Regions from separate parts of the Nocardiopsis oceanisediminis genome, predicted to be linked through region 1. Evidence: riboswitches for the same ligand, from Rfam matches in the RefSeq annotation. Region 1 holds a riboswitch; each other region holds the start of a gene.

Evidence for each region. Region 1 has a riboswitch for cobalamin ahead of J0910_RS00600 (ribonucleoside-diphosphate reductase subunit alpha). Riboswitches for the same ligand answer to the same signal wherever they lie in the genome.
Region 2: it holds a riboswitch for cobalamin, as region 1 does, so the genes downstream of both, J0910_RS29745 (ABC transporter substrate-binding protein) here and J0910_RS00600 (ribonucleoside-diphosphate reductase subunit alpha) in region 1, are expected to answer to the same signal.
Region 3: it holds a riboswitch for cobalamin, as region 1 does, so the genes downstream of both, J0910_RS09810 (putative cobaltochelatase) here and J0910_RS00600 (ribonucleoside-diphosphate reductase subunit alpha) in region 1, are expected to answer to the same signal.
Region 4: it holds a riboswitch for cobalamin, as region 1 does, so the genes downstream of both, cobN (cobaltochelatase subunit CobN) here and J0910_RS00600 (ribonucleoside-diphosphate reductase subunit alpha) in region 1, are expected to answer to the same signal.

Annotation. Positions count from the first base shown of each region.
Region 1 is NZ_JAFMZJ010000001.1:73,916-77,970, reverse strand. It holds gene J0910_RS00615 (NYN domain-containing protein) at 1-647, shown strand, start outside; gene J0910_RS00610 (hypothetical protein) at 684-1,235, shown strand; gene J0910_RS00605 (HAD family hydrolase) at 1,335-1,970, opposite strand; cobalamin riboswitch at 2,079-2,339, shown strand; gene J0910_RS00600 (ribonucleoside-diphosphate reductase subunit alpha) at 2,476-4,055, shown strand, end outside.
Region 2 is NZ_JAFMZJ010000001.1:6,794,438-6,798,492, forward strand. It holds gene J0910_RS29735 (putative glycolipid-binding domain-containing protein) at 1-554, opposite strand, end outside; gene putP (sodium/proline symporter PutP) at 667-2,208, opposite strand; cobalamin riboswitch at 2,395-2,585, shown strand; gene J0910_RS29745 (ABC transporter substrate-binding protein) at 2,694-3,707, shown strand; gene J0910_RS29750 (FecCD family ABC transporter permease) at 3,715-4,055, shown strand, end outside.
Region 3 is NZ_JAFMZJ010000001.1:2,178,643-2,182,697, forward strand. It holds gene J0910_RS09795 (DUF6504 family protein) at 1-8, shown strand, start outside; gene J0910_RS09800 (LLM class F420-dependent oxidoreductase) at 52-1,071, opposite strand; gene J0910_RS09805 (hypothetical protein) at 1,141-1,440, opposite strand; cobalamin riboswitch at 1,584-1,712, shown strand; gene J0910_RS09810 (putative cobaltochelatase) at 1,768-3,837, shown strand; gene cobO (cob(I)yrinic acid a,c-diamide adenosyltransferase) at 3,888-4,055, shown strand, end outside.
Region 4 is NZ_JAFMZJ010000001.1:2,164,105-2,168,159, forward strand. It holds gene J0910_RS09750 (cobyric acid synthase) at 1-441, shown strand, start outside; gene J0910_RS09755 (hypothetical protein) at 686-1,165, shown strand; gene J0910_RS09760 (hypothetical protein) at 1,268-1,786, opposite strand; cobalamin riboswitch at 1,901-2,061, shown strand; gene cobN (cobaltochelatase subunit CobN) at 2,126-4,055, shown strand, end outside.

The DNA.
Region 1 (4,055 bases):
ACGGCGCTCCGCCGCAGCCCGTGCCGCAGCAGCCGGTGCAGCCCGCCCAGCCGCCGCAGCAGGCGCAGACCGGGGCGCACGCGCCGATGGCCGCTCCCGGCCACCCGGCGGGCCCGCGCCACCAGCAGCCGGCCGGCTACGAGCACGAAGCGCCGCCCGGCAGAGCACCGGCCCCGCCGGACCCCCGGTACGGACCGACCACCGGGGAGAACCCGGGTTTCGGAGGGGGTACCGGGCCAAACCCTACTTTTGGGACCAGTACGGAGGGTGACTCCCCGCGGGGAGGCGCCCCGGGGGTCCGCCCCCCGGACGCTACTGGTCCCAGGCTCCGACCCAGGGTCCAGCACGGGCCCTACACCGATCCCGTCCCGAGCGCGGACTACGCGGGGGCGTCGGCCGCGCGGACGATCGAGGAGGCGGTGAATGTCGCGCGCCGAGAGGGGAACGACTTCGCCGAGTCCATCGCCCGCGACGCGCCGGCGCTGTGGCTGGAGGCGGTGCTGGTGCGCCGCCCCCGGATGCCCTCGGACCTGGAGGCGCGGCTGCTCCAGGGCTCGGCGCTGCCGATCGACTACCTGCTCCGCGACGAGGTGCGCGAGGCGCTGCGGCAGGGGTTCTGGGAGGCGCTGGAGCGCGCCCGGGAGTGAGCGCGGCGCAGCGGTGAGCACCGAGGGAGGCTGGCAGTGACCCGAGTGACGACGGCCGATCTGGACCGCCTGGAATTCCGGGCCGTCCAGTCCGGCGACCATGCAGAGGTGGCGGCGGAACTCCTCGGGCTGGCCGACAGCGTGGACGCCGACAGCGAGATCTCCCGGGCCGAGCTGTTCGTCCGGGCCGGCGAGCAGTGGGAGATGGCCCAGGAGTTCGAGCTCGCCGCGCGCGCCTACCGGCGTGCCATCGACGACGGCGGCATCACCATCATCGACGCGCGCGCCCTGCTCGCCGGGGCGCTGCTCGAACTGGACCTGGTCGACGACGCCTACGCCCAGCTGGAGCGGCTGCGCGCCGAGGGGCCGCGCAACCTGCCCACCTACATCCACATCGCGGAGACCCTGCAGGCGCACGGCGACCTGAAGGCCGCCCAGTCGTGGGCCACCCTCGGCGTGGAGCGCTTCCGCCACCAGGACGTCTCGCCCTACGTGCACGACCTGCTGATGGAGCTGCTCCGGATCCGCTACCGGGTCCGGGTCGACCTCGGCCTGCCCGAGGACGCCCTGGACCGGATGCTGGACTGACCCGGCCCGGTCCGGCCGGGCCGCACTGAGAGGTCCGCAACATCCGCGGCCGCCGCCCGGCGGGTCCGCGGCGCCCTCCCGTCCCCGCCCCGCAGGGCCTCAGGCGGCCAGGGAGCGGCCCAGGGCGTAGGCCTCGGGCAGGCTCCGCCCGGTGTAGGCGGCGGTGGCGAGGGCGGCCACGTGGTGGTCCCCGTTGACCGACACCGATCCGCCCACGTGCCCGAAGAGCGGCGCGTCGGAGAGCGAGTCGCCGTAGGCGGTGCACATCTCCAGCGGGATTCCGGCGGCGGCGCGCGCCTCCTCCGCGATGCGGACCTTGTCCTGCGGGCGTAGGATGCGCTCCGGGTCCGGCGGTCCGGGGAAGGGCGGGTCGGGGAAGTCCGAGGCGACGATCTCGTCGAAGCCGAAGGCGTGCAACCGGCGCGCGTAGAACCCCGGGGAGAGCGTGATGACCAGGGAGCGCTCACCGCGCTTCCGGATGTCGGCGCAGACCTCGGCGATCCCCTCCAGGAACGGGCTGCCGGCGAACGCCTCGTCCACGTGCTCCTCGGTGAGGTGCCCCCAGAGCGAGAAGAGCTCCGCGGCGAAGCCGCGGCTGTCCAGCTCGCCTGCGGAGAAGCGGTGCTCCAGCTCGGTCAGCCGGGGCCCGGTCCCGGTGACGCGGGCGATCTCCAGGGGGGCGCTGGTTCCGTGCAGCAGGGTGCCGTCCAGGTCGAAGATGTGTAGTCGCGTCATCGCGCGGAGCTTATCTCCGCAGCGCGTTGCGGACAACGGCCGGAGCGGGCGCGTCGCATGTGAAACACGGCTATCTTGCGGTGGTCGCGCTCGGGTGCCACCAGATGTAGTATCTCTTCCACTGGTGGTTCACCTGGGGCGGATGCTCCGGGTGGGGCAAGAGGGAACCCGGTGGAACTCCGGGACTGCCCCGCAGCGGTAAGCGGGAAGCGGCGCGCCGGCCCCCGGGGGGAACCGGGCGGCGCGCTTCCGAAAGTCGCCACGGCACTGGGCGCTCAGGCTCCCGGGAAGCGGCGGCGAGTAGGCCGGACGGCGCTCAGCCGGACGTCGCCCGCGAGTCCGAAGACCTGCCACCGGTGTGCGCCCGGCGCACAACGAAACGGGGCCTCGTGGGCGGGCCGCCGTGGGCATAGGGGGGCTCGACGGTCGTGGGCGCTCCCCTGGTTCGCGCGCTCCGGCCTTCGGAACCCCAACCGGTCGACGACTACCTGGTTGGAGCGAGCAGATGACCCTCGACACCGAGCCCGTCGCGGTTCCGGAGGCGAACAGCCCGGACCCGGCGGAGCGGATCGGCGACGTGGTCCGCGAGGCGAGCACCGGACTGGCCGGGGTCAGCCCCGAGGCGGTCATCGCGGAGGCGCGCAAGGGCCTCTACCCGGGCATCACCGACGAGGAGCTGGAGCTCGCGCTGATCATGGCGGCGCGCAGCCACGTCGAGGAGGACCCCGACTACTCCCCGCTGGCCGCCCGGCTGCTGCTCGGCGCGCTCCGGCGCGAGGCGCTGACCTTCATCTCCGGGGCGGCGGACTCCGCGAGCGAGGGCGAGATGGCGCTCCGCTACGCGGACTACTTCGCCGGCTACGTGGCGCGCGGCGTGCAGCTGGAGCAGCTCGACCCGCGGCTGGAGAAGTTCGACCTGGCCCGGCTGGGGGCCGCGCTCCGCCCCGAGCGCGACCTGCAGTTCACCTTCCTCGGCATGCAGACCCTCTACGACCGCTACTTCCTGCACAGCGAGGGCACCCGCTACGAGCTGCCGCAGGCGTTCTTCATGCGGGTCGCGATGGGCCTGGCGCTCAACGAGGACGACCGGGACGCCCGCGCCGTGGAGTTCTACGAGCTGCTCTCCTCGTTCGACTTCATGGCCTCCACGCCGACCCTGTTCAACTCCGGCACCCGCCACTCCCAGCTGTCGTCCTGCTTCCTGACCACCGTCGACGACGACCTGCAGTCGATCTTCAAGGGCATCTCCGACAACGCCCTGCTCTCCAAGTACTCCGGCGGCCTGGGCAACGACTGGACCCCGATCCGCGGCATCGGCGCCCGGATCCGCGGCACCAACGGCCAGAGCCAGGGCGTGGTCCCGTTCCTCAAGATCGCCAACGACACCGCGGTCGCGGTCAACCAGGGCGGCAAGCGCAAGGGCGCGGTCTGCGCCTACCTGGAGACCTGGCACATCGACATCGAGGAATTCCTCGACCTGCGGAAGAACACCGGCGACGAGCGCCGCCGCACGCACGACATGAACACCGCCAACTGGGTGCCGGACCTGTTCATGCGGCGGGTCGAGGCCGGCGGCCAGTGGACGCTGTTCTCCCCGGACGAGGTGCCGGACCTGCACGACCTGTACGGCAAGGCGTTCGCCGAGCGGTACGAGGCCTACGAGCGGGCCGCCGAGGCCGGCGAGATCAAGGTGTTCCGCAAGGTCCCCGCGGTCGACCTGTGGCGGCGCATGCTGACCATGCTGTTCGAGACCGGCCACCCGTGGATCACCTTCAAGGACCCGTGCAACCTGCGCTCGCCGCAGCAGCACGCCGGCGTGGTGCACTCGTCCAACCTGTGCACCGAGATCACCCTGAACACCAAGGCCGGCGATGAGGTGGCGGTCTGCAACCTCGGCTCGGTCAACCTGGCCCAGCACGTCGAGGGCGGCCGGCTGGACACCGAGCGGCTGGAGCGCACCGTGCGCACCGCCGTCCGGATGCTGGACAACGTCATCGACGTGAACTTCTACACCATCCCCGAGGCGGAGCGGGCCAACATGCGGCACCGCCCGGTCGGCCTGGGTCTGATGGGCTTCCAGGACGC
Region 2 (4,055 bases), 6.7 Mb from region 1:
CGTTCGTAGAGGTCCTGGCCGTCGAGGACCAGGCCCTCGTGGTCGACGGAGAAGCGGTGGCCGTGCTCGGCGGTGAGGTACTCGTAGCGGGCGCGGCCGTCCGCGGCGGGTTCCAGCCGGGTGTAGCGCTGGAGGACCCGGGTGACCTGCAGTTCCGGCACGGAGATCCGGACTGCGGCGATGTCGCGGTGCTCGCCGCGGCGCAGGCCCAGGCGGCGGACGGGCAGGGTGCGGGTGAGCGGGGTGGCGGCGATGTCCACGTCGGTGCAGCCGTCCAGGAGCGGGCGGCGCTCGCCGTCCACCGTCCACAGGCCGGCCCGGCAGGTGACGTCCAGCGTCCGCACCCCCGACGAGCTCAGCACCTCCACGTGCACCGACCGGGTCGTCCAGGCGAGGTCGGTGCGGACGGTGAAGCGGCAGCTGTAGACCGCGCCGCCGTCGACGGCGGTCTCGCCGCCCTCCATCCGGTGGCCGCTCCGCTCCGGGACCAGCGCCCCGACGGCCGTCCCCCGGGCATCGTCGACGCGGGTCCACGCCACGGGAAGATCGCACATGGCATCGTTTCTACCGGGAGCCCCCGTTACGCACCAGAACGGGAGGATCACGATGCGGCGGGAGCCGCGCACCGGGCGCGACCCCCGCCGCGGGGTCATCGGGGAGGCCGGGTCACACGCCCGCGCCCTGGCTCTCCCGGCGGTACTCCGCGTCGACCCGGTCGAAGTCCTCGTCCATGTGCTCGGCGACCTTGCCCAGCCCGTTGAAGGCGTAGATGGCCGCGAAGCTCACGATCACCGCGGGGACCATCGCGTACAGCCCGGTCTCCAGCACGTTCTTGTCCAGCACGTCCCAGATGACCGAGGTGAGGCCGCCGCCGAGCATGCCGGCCAGCGCGCCGGTCCAGGTCATCCGCTTCCAGTACAGGGAGAGCAGGATGACCGGGCCGAAGCCGGCGCCGAACCCGGCCCAGGCGTAGCCCACCAGGTCCATGACGGTGCTGTTGCCGGAGAGCGCGATGCCCGACGCCGCGAGGGCGACCAGGATCACCGCGATGCGGCTGACCCAGACCAGGGTGAGCGCCGAGGCGTCCCGCTTGACGAACGCCCGGTACCCGTCCTCGGTCAGCGCCGAGGCGGCGACCAGCAGCTGGGAGTCGGCGGTGCTCATCACCGCGGCCAGGATCGCGGCCAGCAGCAGGCCGGCGACCCACGGGTTGAGCAGCGCCTGGATCAGGGCGGGGAACACGTTCTCCGCGTTGGGCAGCTCCTCCTCGAAGCCGAAGTAGCGGAGGCCGACGAAGCCCATCACCACGGCCATCAGCATCGCCGAGACCGCCCAGGAGACGCTCACCCCGGCGGCCTTGCGCACGTCGCGCACCGAGCGGATGCCCATGAACCGGGCGAGGATGTGCGGCTGGCCCAGGTAGCCGAAGCCCCACGCCAGGCCGGAGACGACCACGACCGGGGCGAGCACGCCGCCCAGCGAGAACTCGCCGGCGCCGCTGAAGCCGCCCAGCACGGAGAGCTCGCCCCCGGTGCCCACCGAGGGGTCGGAGACCACGGTGACGACCGCGACCACCGGCACGATGAGCAGGGCCAGCCACATCATCACGGCCTGGATCACGTCGGTGTAGCTGACCGCGAGGAACCCGCCGAGGAAGGTGTAGAGCACGATGATCGCCATGCCGGCGAGCACCGCGATCGAGCCCGGCATGTTGAAGACGTCCTCGAACAGCCCGCCCATGGCGACCAGGCCGGAGGCCACGTAGAAGAGGTAGAAGGCCAGGATGAGCACGGCCGAGACGCCGCGCAGCAGGCCGGTCCGGTCGGCGAACCGGTTCTCCAGGTAGGAGGAGAGGGTGAGCGAGTTGGCCTCGTCCCCCGAGCGCGCGTCCCTGGCGCGCTCGGTGTAGACCCGCAGCCGGCCGGCGATCACGATCCAGCTGCCGGCGAAGCCGAGGGCCAGGCCGACCGCGATCCACGCCTCTCCGAGGCCGGACAGGTAGATCGCACCGGGCAGGCCCAGCAGCAGCCAGCCGCTGAAGTCGCTGGCGTTGGCGCTCAGCCCGGCCACCCAGCTGTTCAGCCGGCGGCCGCCGAGTACGAAGTCGGACAGGGAGGTGGTGCGCTTGTAGACGTAGAGGCCGATGCCGACCATCACTACGAAGTACACACCGAAGGTGACGCTCGACGCCAGCAGCGATTCGCTCACGGTGCTCCTTCCTTCATCTCAGGTTTCCTCTTCGGTCTCCGCATCCTGTCCCCGTTCACCTGCGTGATCAATGACCGATATGTACTTCATCACCGGTTCGAGACATGCCCGTCACATTCCTTGACCATCATTGGCGCCTCGTCTAGGACCCGGGTGTCCTTTTTGGCCGATCCGACATACCCCGGGCGCCCTCTGATCAGGAGCGGCCACTAGCCTGGGAGGGCGACGGGAACCAGGAAGTCCGGTGCGAATCCGGCACGGTCCCGCCACTGTGACCGGGGAGTCGAACCCGCATAAGGCCACGGCGCAGCGCGCTGGAAGGCCGGGGGAGGCGCTGATCCGGGAGTCAGGAGACTGACCCGTCGCGATCGTCGACCAGGGGCGCGGACCCCGGGGGGACGGGCGTCTCCGGTGCCGCCGCGATGTGCGCCCTTTGTACGCCTCGACCACCGGCGCCGTGCCCGGATCCCGGAGAGGACCCGGACGTGCACCAGGAATCCCCCATCCCTTCCCCGGCGGGCCGCCGCGCGGTGCGCCGCACCGCGCCCGCACTCGCCTGCACCGCGCTGCTCGCCGCCGCCGGCTGCGGGGGCGGCGGCGAGCCGGCCGGGCAGGCCGCCCCCGACGAGGGCTACCCGGTCACCGTGCAGGAGTGCGACCGCGAGGTCACCGTGGACGCCCCGCCGGAGCGGGCGGTCACGCTCAACCAGCACACCACCGAGATCATGCTGGCCCTGGGCCTGGAGGACCGGATGGTGGGCACCGCGTACCTGGACGACGCCGTGCTGCCCGAGTACGCCGACGCCTACGAGGCCGTTCCGGTCCTGGCCGAGCAGTACCCCTCGTTCGAGGACCTGCTCGCCGCCGAGCCCGACTTCGCCTACGCCGGGTTCGCCTCCAGCGCCTTCGCCGAGGACGAGGGCCGGGGCCGCGAGGCCCTGGAGGACGCCGGGATGACCACCTACGCCAGCATCGAGCAGTGCGCCGACCAGGTCACCATGGAGACGGTGGCCACCGAGATCACCAACATCGGGAAGATCTTCGGGGTGGAGGACCGGGCCGAGGAGCTGGTCGCCGGCATCGAGGAGCAGGTCGCCGGGGTGGAGAAGGCCCTGGAGGGCACCGAGCCGGTGGACGTCCTGGTGGTGGACAGCATCGACGGCACCGTCTTCACCTCGGGCGGCGCCGGCATCGGCACCGAGATCATCGCGCACGCCGGCGGCCGGAACGTCTTCGACGACCTGGACAAGGTCTTCGCCGACGTCTCCATCGAGCAGGCCGCCGACCGCGAGCCGGACGCGATCCTCATCTACGACTACGGCGAGGTCTCCGCGGAGGAGAAGAAGGAGGCGGTCCTCGCCGACCCGACGCTGGCCGGGACGCCCGCCGTCGAGGAGGAGCGGTTCGCGGTGCTGCCGCTGACCTCCTCCGTCGTCGGCAACCGGGTGGGCGGCGCGGTGGAAGAGGTCGCCGAGCAGCTGCACCCGGACGCGTTCTGAGGCCCCGGTGAGCACCGCCCCCGCCACCACCGCCGGCCGCGCCGCGCGCCCCTCACCGCGGCGCGGCCCGGTGCCGCTGCTCCTGCTGCTTCCGCTGCTCGCCGCCGCGGTCCCGGTCGCCGCGACGTTCGGCATCATCACCGGGTCGGTGGACGTCTCCTTCGCCGACACCTGGCGGATCATCGCCCACCAGGCCTTCCCCGGCCTGGTCCGGCCGGACTGGCCGCCCGCGCACGAGGCGATCGTGACGGTCGCCAGGGCGCCGCGGGTGGTGCTGGCCGCGCTGGCCGGCGCCGGGCTGGCCGCGGTCGGCGCGGCCCTGCAGACCCTGGTCCGCAACCCGCTCGC
Region 3 (4,055 bases), 2.1 Mb from region 1:
TGGAGTGAGGGTGCGGGCACCGGGCGGGCGCGCGGCGGGGCCCCGCCGCGCTCAGCCGAGCACCATGTCCCGCAGGGCGCGCAGGGTGGGCTCGTCGCGCACCCCCGCCACCAGCAGCGTGCCGACCGGGGAGGCGCGCCAGGCGGCCAGCCGCTCGGCGATCCGGGGGAGCGGGCCGGCCAGGGTGAGGCCGTCGGCGAGCTCGTCCGGCACCGCCTCGACCGCCTCGGCCCGGCGCCCGGCGAGGAAGAGCTCCTGGACCTTGTGCGCCTCCTCCTCGAACCCCATCCGGACGAACACGTCGAGGTGGAAGTTGCTGCTCCGGGCCCCCATGCCGCCGATGTAGAAGGCGATCGGGGCCTTGGCGGCGCGCAGCGCGGCGGCGGTGTCCCGGGCGTGCAGCACGCTCACCGTGCAGGCGATGTCGAACCCCTCGGGGGCGCCGGCCAGCGCGTCGGCGTACAGCCCCGGGCTGATCCCGGGGTGGTAGAACATCGGCACCCAGCCGTCGGCGGCCTCCGCGGCCAGCGCCACGTTCCGCGGCCCCTCCGCGCCCAGGTAGACCGGGATGTCCGGGCGGAGCGGCCGGGTGATCGACTTCAGCGGCCGGCCCAGCCCGGAGCCGCCGGGCAGCGGCAGCGGGTAGTGCGGGCCGGCGCTGGCCACGGGGGCCTCCCTGCGCCACACCTGCCGCATGATGTCCAGGTACTCCCGGGTGCGCTGCAGCGGGCGCGGGAACGGGCGGCCGTACCACCCCTCCACCACCTGCGGCCCGGACACCCCGATGCCCAGCCGCAGCCGCCCGCCGGACAGGTGGTCCAGGGTGAGCGCGTGCATGGCGGTGGCCACCGGGGTGCGCGCCGAGATCTGCGCGATGGCGGTGCCCAGCCCGATCCGCTCGGTCCGGGCCCCGTACCAGGTCAGCGGGGTGAAGGCGTCGGAGCCGTAGGCCTCTGCGGTCCACACCGAGTCGTAGCCGAGCGCTTCCGCCGCGCGGACCGCCTCGGTCGCGTCGTCGGCTCCGGCGCCCCAGTAGCCCAGGGCCAGGCCGATCCGCATGTCCGTCGCCATGGCGGCTCCCCTCGGTGTGCGGGCCTGCCGCGCATGGTAGAACGCGTTTCAGTCCGGCGGAAGGGCCGGTCAGTCTCCGCCGCCGCCACCCCCGTCGCCTCCGCCGCCCCCGCTGCCCCCGTCGCCTCCGCCTCCGTCGCCGCCGAACAGGCCGCCCCACCCGCCGCCGTCGCCGCCGGACGCACCGCCGCGGTCCGACCGGTCGTCGCCGGCGGTGTAGGCGCCGCCTCCTCCGTCGCCGCCGTACCGGGTGCGCCGCGGCCGCCCGGTCGGCCGCCGCGATGACCGCGCGTCCATCAAGACGCCGACGATCACCAGAACGATCATCACCACCGCCAGCGCGATGAAGAGTACGGGGAAGAGGCTCATGGGGGGTCTTTCCTGATCGGGGGAGCTCGCAGGGATGAATGTACGCCCGGGGGTGCGCGGCCCACGAGGCCCCTCCCCGGTGACCGGCGGCCGGAATCGGCCGGTCCGCGCCGGTATGAGAATCTGGGGGGCGGTGCGGACGGCAGGAACCCGGTGCGAGACCGGGGCGGACCCGCCACTGTGACCGGGGAGCGAGCCCGCGACACCCGCCACTGCCGCGGAGAGCGGCGGGAAGGCGGCGGGGGAGCACGGATCCGGGAGCCAGGACACTGCGCGGCACCGAGACCGAACCCATGGGCGTGGACTCCCAAGGAAGGACTGACCTGCGTGGGCGCTAACGCTCGCTATCCCTTCACCGCGGTCGTCGGCATGGACGACCTCAAACTCGCTCTCCTCGTCAACGCCGTCTCGCCGGCCGTCGGCGGGGTGCTGGTGCGGGGCGAGAAGGGCACCGCGAAATCGACCGTCGTGCGGGCCCTGGCCGCACTCCTGCCCGAGCTGGACGCGGTGGCCGGCTGCCGCTTCGGCTGCGACCCCGCCGCCCCGGACCCCGAGTGCCCGGACGGCCCGCACCCCGCCGGCGCCGTCCCCGAGCGCCGCCCGGCCCGGCTGGTGGAGCTCCCGGTCGGAGCCAGCGAGGACCGCCTGGTCGGTTCGCTGGACATCGAGCGCGCGCTCACCGAGGGCGTCAAGGCCTTCGAGCCCGGCCTGCTCGCCGCGGCGCACCGCGGAGTGCTCTACGTCGACGAGGTCAACCTGCTCCACGACCACCTGGTCGACCTGATGCTGGACGCCGCGGCGATGGGCACCTCGCACGTCGAGCGGGAGGGCGTCTCGGTCCGGCACGCCGCCCGGTTCCTCCTGGTCGGCACCATGAACCCGGAGGAGGGCGAGCTCCGCCCGCAGCTGCTGGACCGGTTCGGGCTCACCGTGGAGGTCGCCGCGACCCGCGACCCCGAGCAGCGGGCCGAGGTGGTCCGCCGCCGGCTGGAGTTCGAGACCGACCCCGAGGCGTTCGCGGTCCGCCACGCCACCGGTGAGCGGGAGCTGGCCGGGCACATCCTGGCGGCCCGCAAGCGGCTGCCCGGTGTGGTCCTCACCGACGCGGCGCTGCGCCAGGTCACCGCGGTCTGCGCCGCCTTCGAGGTGGACGGGCTGCGCGCCGACATCGTCACCGCGCGCACCGCGATGGCGCTGGCCGCCTGGCGGGACCGGACCGAGGTCACCGCCGAGGACGTCCGCGACGCGGCCCGGCTCGCCCTGCCGCACCGGCGCCGCCGCGACCCCTTCGACGCCCCCGACCTCGACGAGGACCGCCTCTCCGAGGCCCTCTCCCAGGCGGGCGGGGAGGACCCGGAAGGCCCTGAGGACGACCCGGACGGCCCGGGGAGCCCCGGCGGCGGTGATGGAGGCGGCGGCGACGGCGGCGCGCCGGACGGGGGAGCCGGCGCCCCCGACAGCGGTCCCGGCGCCGGGGCGGACGACCCGGCCCCGGGCCCCGCGCCCTCCGCCGGGGAGGGCGGCCCCGGCGAAGGGGCCGACGGCCGCCCCGCCGGCGGCGCCGGGGGAGAGCGGACCTCGGAGGCGGGGGAGACCTTCCGTCCCCGCCTGTTCAGCGTCAAGGGGATCGGCGCGGGCGCGCCCGGCCGGAGGTCTCGCGCGCAGACCCCGTTCGGCCGCACCTCGGGGGCGCGCGCCCCGGGCGAGCGCCCCGGCCAGGTGCACCTGGCGGCGACGCTGCGCGCCGCCGCCCCGCACCAGCGCGCCCGCGGCCGGGACGGCCGGGGCCTGGTGCTGCGCCGCGGAGACCTGCGCGAGGCGGTGCGCGAGGGGCGCGAGGGCAACCTCGTGCTGTTCTGCGTGGACGCCTCCGGGTCGATGGCGGCCCGGCAGCGGATGCGCGCGGTCAAGGGGGCGGTGCTCAGCCTGCTGCTCGACGCCTACCAGCGCCGGGACAAGATCGGCCTGGTGACCTTCCGCGGCCGCGAGGCGCGGCTGGACCTGCCGCCCACCTCGTCGGTTGAGGCCGGGGCGCGCCGGCTGCGCGAGCTGCGCACGGGGGGCCGCACCCCGCTGGCGGCGGGCCTGCTGCGCAGCGCCGGCGTGCTCCGCGTCGAGCGGCTGCGCGATCCGCGCCGCCGCCCGCTGCTGGTGGTCGTCACCGACGGCCGCGCCACGCACGGCGGCGTGGACGAGGCGCTGCGCGCGGGGGCCTGGATCGGCGCCCAGGACGTGGAGTGCGTTGTCGTCGACTGCGAGTCCGGCCCGGTCCGCCTGGGCCTGGCGGACCGGCTGGCCTCCGCGCTCGGCGCCACCCGGGTCCGGCTGGAGGAACTCGGCGCCGAAGCGCTGACCGGCCTGGTCCGCGGCGCCCGGACCACCCGCGGCGCCGCCTGACCCGGCGCGGCCGCCCCACCCGAACCACGGACCGAGGAGAAGCGAGACAGATGCCTCAGGGCAAACCCGCCTACGTCCCCGACGACGGGCTGACCACCCGCCAGCGCCGCAACCGCCCGCTGCTGGTGGTGCACACCGGCGCGGGCAAGGGCAAGTCCACCGCCGCCTTCGGCCTGGCCACCCGCGGCTGGGCCCAGGGCTGGGACATCGGCGTCTTC
Region 4 (4,055 bases), 2.1 Mb from region 1:
GGGCTCGGCCTGCTGCCGGCGGCGGTCCGCTTCGCGGCGGAGAAGACCCTGGCCCGGCCGCGCGGCACCGCCTACGGGGAGGACGTCCGGGCCTACGAGATCCACCACGGGCGGGTGGAGACCGACTGGTCCGACGCGGCGGCGCCCGAGCCGTTCCTGGACGGCTGCCGGAGCGGAGCGGTGTGGGGCACCACCTGGCACGGCGCCTTCGAGAACGACGGGTTCCGCCGCGCCTTCCTCACCGACGTCGCCGCCGCGGCGGGGAGCGCGTTCCGCCCCGCCCCCGGCACCGACTTCGCGGCCGCCCGCGCCGCCCGCCTGGACGCGCTGGGCGACCTGGTCGCCGAGCACATGGACACCGGTGCGGTGCTGCGCCTGCTGGAGCGGGGCGCCCCCGCAGGCCTCCCGGTGGTCCCGCCGGGCGGGCCGCGCCGGCGCTGACCCCCGGGGGGCCGGGAGGGCGGCCGCCGGGCCGCCCCGGGCCGGGGCTGTGGACGACGGGCTGTGGACGGGCGGTGGCGCTCCGTCGCGCGGCGGCCTAGCGTGGTACCCGACCGGTGGCGGACCGGGTGGGAAGAGGGCCGAGCGCAGCGCGGACAGGGGCCCCGACGAGAAGGACGCCGCCGCCGGGATCCGGCCCGCAGGGCCGGAGCACCCCTGCTCCTTCCATCTTCGGAGGCCCCCTGTGACCATCACCGGAACCGACTGCACCGCCGACCGCACCGACGACCGCACCGACGGCCCCGCCGCCTTCCCCGGGGCGGAGGGCGCGCCGCCGCACCGGGTCGTGCTCGACCTGGACCCGATGACCCGGGCCGAGCTGGAGCGCGCCGCGGGCGGCCGCTCCGTCGAGGCCTACCTGTACATACTGGCCGGGCGCTGCGCCCGGTGGAGCGAGATGCGCGACTGGCTGATCCACTTGGAGGCCTGCTACGGCCCGATCCCCGCGGAGGCCCTGGAGCGGCTGCACCGGAAGATGCTCGGGCTGCGGCCGGCGGCCGGGTCCGGGGCCGCGCTCGGCGTCGCGTTCACCGGCGAGGAGCTCGCCGCGCTGAAGGAGGCCGCGGACGGCAGGGCGCTCGCCCCGTTCGTCCGGGAGGTTGTGCTGGACCGGCTCACCGCGGCGGCGCAGGATACCGCCGAGCCCCGGCCGGACGGGGGGTGAGCCTTCCCGCCGCCCCGGGCCGAGGCTCTCCCGGCGGCGCCCGGTCCGCCGGCCCCGCCGGGAGGCCGCGGGGCCCGGCGGCGGTACCGGGGCCGCGCCGGGCTAGGCGGCGAGCGAGCGGGCGTAGTTCACCTGCTGGGCGACGTTGGCGCCGGTGGCCCTGCCCAGGGCGGGGACCATCGTGGAGTGGTACGTTCCGCCGCCCTGCACGGTCACCTGGATGTAGCCGGTGACCCGCTCCTCCTTCACCAGCAGGAACAGCAGGCCGAGCAGGCAGGTCCACCAGAAGACCAGGATCGCCACGATGATGGCCCAGACCGGGGTGGTCTTCTCCACCCGGGACATGTCGGTGACGGTCCATACCGACCCCTTGATCGGGAACCGCCCGGCGGGGGTGATCACCTCGGTCTGGGTGACGGCGATGTCGCCGATGGTGGTGAGCGTCGGCCCGCCGGCCGGGGCCGGGGCCATCGGCGCGTCGTAGCCGCCCGCCTGCACGGGGACGATCTCACCCGAGCTCTGCGGGGGCGGCCCGTACACCGGTCGGCCGTAAGGGTCGGTTCCTGGGGGCCGCTGATAGGGGTCGCCGGCCCCGGAAGGGGGGTGGGGGTACTGGGTCATGCGCTGATTGTCGCAAAGCGCTCGGCCTGATGGGACCCGCTCGGGAAAGGCGTTCCGGCGGCCGGAGGCGGGCCGGGACAGGGCCTCTGCGAAGATGGGGCGGTACGTGCCGCGAAGGAACACGGTGCCCCGGATGGCGGGGCCTGGCCGGATCCGGCCTGGAAGCCGTGGCTGTCCCGCAACTGTGAGGGAGGAGCGCCCCCGGAAGCGCGCCACTGCCGGCACCGCCGGCGGGAAGGCCCGGGAGGCGCGGCGAGCCCCGAGCCAGGAGACTTCGCGGCGCGCGAGCATCCGATCGGCACCGGGGCGCGGACCCCGGAACGACACGAAGGACCGAGTGTGGCCACCATTCTGCTGCTGTCCACCGCGGACACCGAGCTCCTCGCCGCACAGGCGGCCGAGGCCGGGTACCGCACCGCGAACCCGGCGCGGACCCCTGCGGGCGAGGTCCCCGCGCTGCTGGAGGGGGTCGACATCGCGGTCGTGCGGCTCCTCGGCGGAACCGAGTTCTGGCCGGAGGGCATGGCCGCGCTGCGGGCCGGCGGCGTTCCGCTGGTGGCCCTGGGCGGTGAGGCCGCGGTGGACGCGGAGATGATCGCGGCCTCCACGGTCCCCGCCGGGGTGGCCACCGAGGCCCACGCCTACCTGGCCGAGGGCGGGGTGGAGAACCTGCGCCAGCTGGCCCGGTTCCTCTCCGACACGGTGCTGCTCACCGGGGACGGGTTCGCCCCGCCGGAGAAGATGCCCGAGTACGGCCTGCACGAGCGGCCGCGCCGGGAGGGCGCGCAGGCGGCAGGCGCGCGGCCGGTGGTGGCGGTGGTCTTCTACCGGGCGCACGAGCTGTCCGGCAACACCTCCTTCGTGGACGTGCTGTGCGACGCGATCGAGGAGGCCGGGGGAGAGCCGCTCCCGGTCTTCTCCGGCTCGCTGCGCGGGCTGGACGCGGAGAACGCCCCCGGCCTGTTCGAGCTGCTCGGCCGGGCCGACGCGGTGGTCACCACGGTGCTGGCCGCGGGCGGGGCGGTCGCCGCCGACGCCAGCGGAGGCGGCGACGAGGACGCCTGGGACGCGGGCGCGCTCGCCGCGCTGGACGTGCCGATCGTCCAGGGCCTGGTGCTCACCTCCACCCGGGAGCAGTGGCAGGCCTCCGACGCGGCGCTCACCCCGATGGACGCCGGCATGCAGGTGGCCATCCCGGAGTTCGACGGCCGGCTGATCACCGTCCCGTTCTCCTTCAAGGAGCCGGCCGAGGGGTCGGCTCCGGTCTACCGGGCCGACCCGGAGCGGGCGGCCAGGGTGGCCGGGATCGCGGTCCGGCACGCGCGGCTGCGCGCGGTGCCGCCGGCCGAGCGCCGCCTGGGCGTGGTGCTCTCCTCCTACCCCACCAAGCACTCCCGGGTCGGCAACGCCGTCGGGCTGGACACCCCGGCCTCGGCGGTCCGGCTGTTCCGGCTGCTCGCCGAGCGCGGGTACGACCTCGGCCCGGACGACGCGCTGTGGCGCCGCCCCGGGCCCGGCGAGGACCGCCGCGAGGACGACGGCGATCCGCTCATCCACGCGCTGATCGCGGCCGGCGGGCACGACGTGGAGTGGCTCACCGAGGAGCAGCTCTCCGCCGCCGGCGCCCGGGTGCCGCTGGAGGACTACACCCGCTGGTTCGAGGCGCTCCCCGCCGGGCTGCGCGACTCCATCCGGGAGCACTGGGGCGAGCCGCCGGGCGAGCTGTACGTCGACGACTCGCGCGGCCGCCCGGAGATCGTGCTGGCCTCGCTCCGCTTCGGCAACCTGGTGCTGATGATCCAGCCGCCGCGGGGCTTCGGCGAGAACCCGATCGCCATCTACCACGACCCGGACCTACCGCCCTCGCACCACTACCTGGCCGCCTACCGGTGGCTGGAGGGATCGCGCGAGCAGGGCGGCTTCGGCGCCGGCGCCGTGGTGCACCTGGGCAAGCACGGCACCCTGGAGTGGCTGCCCGGCAAGGGGCTGGGGATGGCGGCCGAGGACGCCCCGGACGCGGTGCTGGGGAACCTCCCGCTGGTCTACCCGTTCATCGTGAACGACCCGGGCGAGGGCACCCAGGCCAAGCGGCGCGGGCACGCCACCGTGGTGGACCACCTGGTGCCGCCGATGGCGCGCGCCGACACCTACGGCGACATCGCCAAGCTGGAGCAGCTCCTCGACGAGTACGCCCTGGTCAGCGACCTGGACCCGGACAAGGCGCCGGCGCTGCGCGCGCAGATCTGGACGCTGATCAAGACCGCCGAGC